One region of the Sulfurovum xiamenensis genome, then DNA from elsewhere that is predicted to be linked to it. Evidence: riboswitches for the same ligand, from Rfam matches in the RefSeq annotation. Region 1 holds a riboswitch; the other holds the start of a gene.
The links. Region 1 has a riboswitch for cyclic di-GMP ahead of PF327_RS03425 (DUF4382 domain-containing protein). Riboswitches for the same ligand answer to the same signal wherever they lie in the genome.
Positions count from the first base shown of each region.

Region 2: linked by a shared signal. The riboswitch ahead of thrC (threonine synthase) and the one ahead of PF327_RS03425 (DUF4382 domain-containing protein) in region 1 are both predicted to bind cyclic di-GMP.

Region 1 is NZ_JAQIBC010000002.1:61,648-63,857, reverse strand. It holds gene PF327_RS03425 (DUF4382 domain-containing protein) at 142-1,062, opposite strand; cyclic di-GMP riboswitch class I at 1,111-1,190, opposite strand; cyclic di-GMP riboswitch class I at 1,267-1,344, opposite strand; gene PF327_RS03420 (sensor domain-containing protein) at 1,458-2,210, opposite strand, start outside.
Region 2 is NZ_JAQIBC010000006.1:74,438-76,647, forward strand. It holds gene thrC (threonine synthase) at 1-1,098, opposite strand, end outside; cyclic di-GMP riboswitch class I at 1,347-1,421, opposite strand; gene argB (acetylglutamate kinase) at 1,546-2,210, opposite strand, start outside.

The DNA.
Region 1 (2,210 bases):
TTTAAAATATCTCTTTAACGTATAAAACATGCTTATTATATAAGATAAATGATTAAATAGCTCTTTGAGCGTGAAGAAGAATCATAGGCTAAGATTTATTTATTGAGTTTCCCCACTTCTAATAAGTGAGGAATATGTGGCCTAAGGCAGTGTAGTTGATATTGTTTCGTCCGTAATGTCCTGGTTTGTTGTTTCACCTGGCAATACAACGATATCATCAAAGTATCCTAAGATGTCTTTAAAAGTACCATTAACATCCTGTGAAGTAACTACAAGATCATATGTACCTATAGTAAGCCATGGTAATGTATAGCTTCCGTCAGTAGCATCTGTACTTAAAATTGCTTTTCCAAAATTATTGGTTGCATTTGATTCATTAGAATCCCAGCTTCCATCTTCGTAAGCATAGACAATTACTGATGAAACATTTTCATCTAAATTCAATGTCATTGTACCATTGATCTCACCTACTTCTATATTATCAATAATCTTGATAGTAGGATTTAACTTATAGGTAACATTTACATTCTTCTTAACATTACCGGTCACAGTCACAGATTTTCTTACATCGAAATCAGCTGTAACATTCACTGTACCACCGGCTGGTATCGTAAATCCTCCGATTGCTTTGTAGCCTGTTTGATCACCGCTTGGAACTTCTAAGGGTTGCATGCCACCAACAACCAGATCAACATAACACTCATTTGTATTGAGTACAAAACGTACATGATCTATCTCTCCTGCGGGTAACTCAACTTTATTTAATAGTGTCGTGTTTCCGTCTTGCAGATCGAGTAAATTAATGGTTCTTGATTCATTTAGGTCCACATCTTGCCAACCATCACTGCTATCTGCATATTGGTAACGCAGTGCATCAAAAGTTACATACACACCTTTTACATTTTTATCATCAGTAGGTGCATCTGTTAGACGCAGAGCAACTGTACCTGTACTAGCGGTACTAGCAGAACTGTCAGTAGTTATACCACCTCCACATCCAGAGATAAGTGTCATCAGTGTGAACGATACTATCATACCGATCAGAGCATGAAATTTTTTCATAAATATCCTTAGTGTAATTGAATGTTGCACAAAAGAAGTAAGATTCATTTTGGCAGCCTGGCGATCTTAATATTTTAAGACCCATAGCTTTCCGTCCTTGCTTCACAACAAGTTTGGCACAACAAAATAAATTGAATTAAATAATATTTGCAATTAAAACAGGTAGGAAAAAGGCAGAATCATACATCATACACACATATGGTATTTGGCAACCTGGCGATCTTAAAGTTAAGACCCATGGCTTTCCGTCCTTGCTTCACAACAAGTTTGGCACAACAAACAATATTTAAAAAGTCTCTTTACGATAAACAAAAGCATTATATAGAATCAAAAATTAGATACATCTTTAATGACATAAATATGAAAGGGAGATAAAAACATAAGAATTTATGTAACTATGTTAAAAAACGTTCACTAAACTCTTCTGCATCAATGGCTTTGCAAAAATGGTATCCTTGATACCTAAGTTTTGGATCTAACTCTCTCAGCAGCTCTTGTTGCTGTTCATTTTCAATACCTTCTATAACGATGTTATAGTCAAATTGTCTTCCTATACCCAAAATACTTGAAACAAGATGTACCTCTTTAGCGCTGGTTTCGATATTTTTTATGAATTCCTTATCTATCTTCAATGTATGGAAAGAAAGCTTCTTCAAATAAGATAAAGAAGAGTAGCCTGTACCAAAATCATCGATGGCACATCTTACTCCCTGTCTCCGTAATTCAGTGATGACATCTTCTGTATAATCAAAATTATCAATCAGTGATCGTTCTGTGATCTCTATCATAATGTCATTAGTCTCCAGTCCATACTCTTTTAACTTTTTGAGAAATTCTCTAGCAAAATCATTTTCTACAAATTGCTGTGCATTGACATTCATTGAAATATACTCAAGATTCCATCTATTCTCTTTTTTCCAGTGAGATATATGCTGACATATAGTATCAAGAACCCACCATGTAATCTGTGAAATCAGACCTGCTTTCATAGCCAATGGTATAAAATCCTGTGGTGAGAGAGACCCTCTTGTCGGATGTTCCCAACGTACAAGTGCCTCCGCAGAACTCACGATATTACCATCTATGGAAACAACCGGTTGATAAAAGAGACCCAACTGATTATTTTTGACTGCATATATCAGATCATG
Region 2 (2,210 bases), on a different contig from region 1:
CAGTGCGAGTTCATCTGTGCTCAACTGGTACTTGCCGTCTTTGGCCAATCCTTCCATCAATTCTTTGGTACGTGCTGCACCGAATTTATCAAACATAATACGTTCAACATTAGAACTTTTCAAAATATCCATAGCCGGTGATTCTGTCTGTATGAGTGTACGTGTTGTAAGATCATACGACCCCTTGGTGATCCAATCTGTCAGAATATTATTGATATTGGATGAGATAAGGATCTTTTCTATCGGTAAACCTGCTTTTTTTGCATAATAGGCACCTAAAGCATTCCCGAAGTTACCACTAGGAACAACCAGATAGATCTTCTCACCCATTTGGATGCTCTGCTTACGTACCAACTCCAGGTAGGAGTGGATATGGTAAATGATCTGGAAGATAATACGCCCGAAGTTTACAGAGTTTGCTGCTGAAAGTTTGATATTTCTCTCTTCCAATTCAGCCTTAAAGTCATCAGAGGCAAGCAGATCTTTGAGAGTATTCTGCGTATCGTCGAAATTACCTTTCACACCGATCACTTTCAGATTTGAAGCATCTTCTGTAACCATTTGCAGTCTTTGAACATCGGATGTACCCCCATCCGGGTAAAGACATGCTACCTGCACACCTTCCTGATCTTTAAAGGTTTCGAGTGTGGCAGGACCGGTATCTCCGCTTGTCGCTGCCATGATAAGATAGTGTTCACCCCTTTTTTGCGCCAATTTACTTAACACATACCCAAAAGGTTGTAAAGCCATATCTTTAAAGGCTCTTGTAGGACCATGGTAGAGCTCAGAGACAAAGCAGTCATCTTCGATCTGGGAAAGCGGTACAGGATTTGAAGGATCATCAAATGCATCATATCTTTTTAACGCTTCTACCAGTACTTCTTTTTCAATATCTATACCAAATTGTTCCAAAAAATCCAATGCCAATGTTTTATAATGGCTGGAGAGATGCCCCTCTAGGTATTCTCTATCTAACGTTGGGAGTTCTTTGGGTACATATAACCCACCAAAACTAGCACTTGGGCTGAGTATTGCTTCTGAAAATGGTACAGATGAAGGTTTCTGTCCGTCATTTCCGCGTGTCTCAATAAATTGCATCTATATTATCCTATGTTTATATGAATGATAATTATAGCTAAATAAGCTAAGGATTATAAGAAATTAGGGGGAATAAAATCTGAAGTAAACTCAAGTATCTAGTATCTATTTGCCCTACAATAATAGGAGAAGAATGATTTAGGGAAAAGAATGTCAACTAATAAAATCATAGAGACAAACAAACACTAAAATACTCAGGTAATAGAAGAAATGAAACTTTCTAATAGATAGAATGAGTTTATATCTCTATTGGTAGTCTGGCGATCTACGTGAGACCCATAACTTTCCGTACCCACCTCGCGATGAACTTGGCTTTTTCAATACAGTATAACCGTATGAAAGAATTATAACACACTTACCTAAGAGAAAGAACTTAAATTCTAAAAAAAATTTAAAAATTTATAATTTTTTATTGTTTTTCTCATTTAACCTATACAATTTATTGCTCTAGAGTTCGATACAGGTCCCTACACCAGAACTGGTCAAAATTTCCAGAAGCAATGAGTGCTCTACGCGACCATCGATGATGTGTGCTTTTTTGACACCACCACGCAATGCTTCTATACAGGCATCCACTTTAGGTACCATACCCCCTTGTATCGTTCCGTCTTCTTTGAGGGCTTCGGTTTTTTCTATACTCAGATTGGTGATCAGCTGCATCTCTTTATCTAACACACCAGGCGTGTCCGTCAAGAACAGTACTTTTCTTGCTTTCAAGGCTACGGCTATTTTGCTTGCTGCAAGGTCCGCATTGATATTGAATCCAGGATGTCCCATCGTACTGCTTCCCGCGATAGGAGCGATCACAGGTATCGCACCGTCCTCAATGATATTATTGACGATCTCAGGATTGACATGTTCGATCATACCCGTATAACCGAACTTTTCAAAATCTTTAGGGATCCCCTTTAAAAAACCGCCATCTTTTCCAGAGATCCCGATCGCTTTAGACCCATGATTATCAAGCAGGGATACGATCTCTTTGTTGATCTCTCCGCTCAATACCATCTCAGCGATACGCATCACCTCTTTAGTCGTTACACGCTGTCCATCGATAAATGTGGTATCTACCCCTAAATTGGCAAGAAGATCTGTGATACTTTTACCTCCAC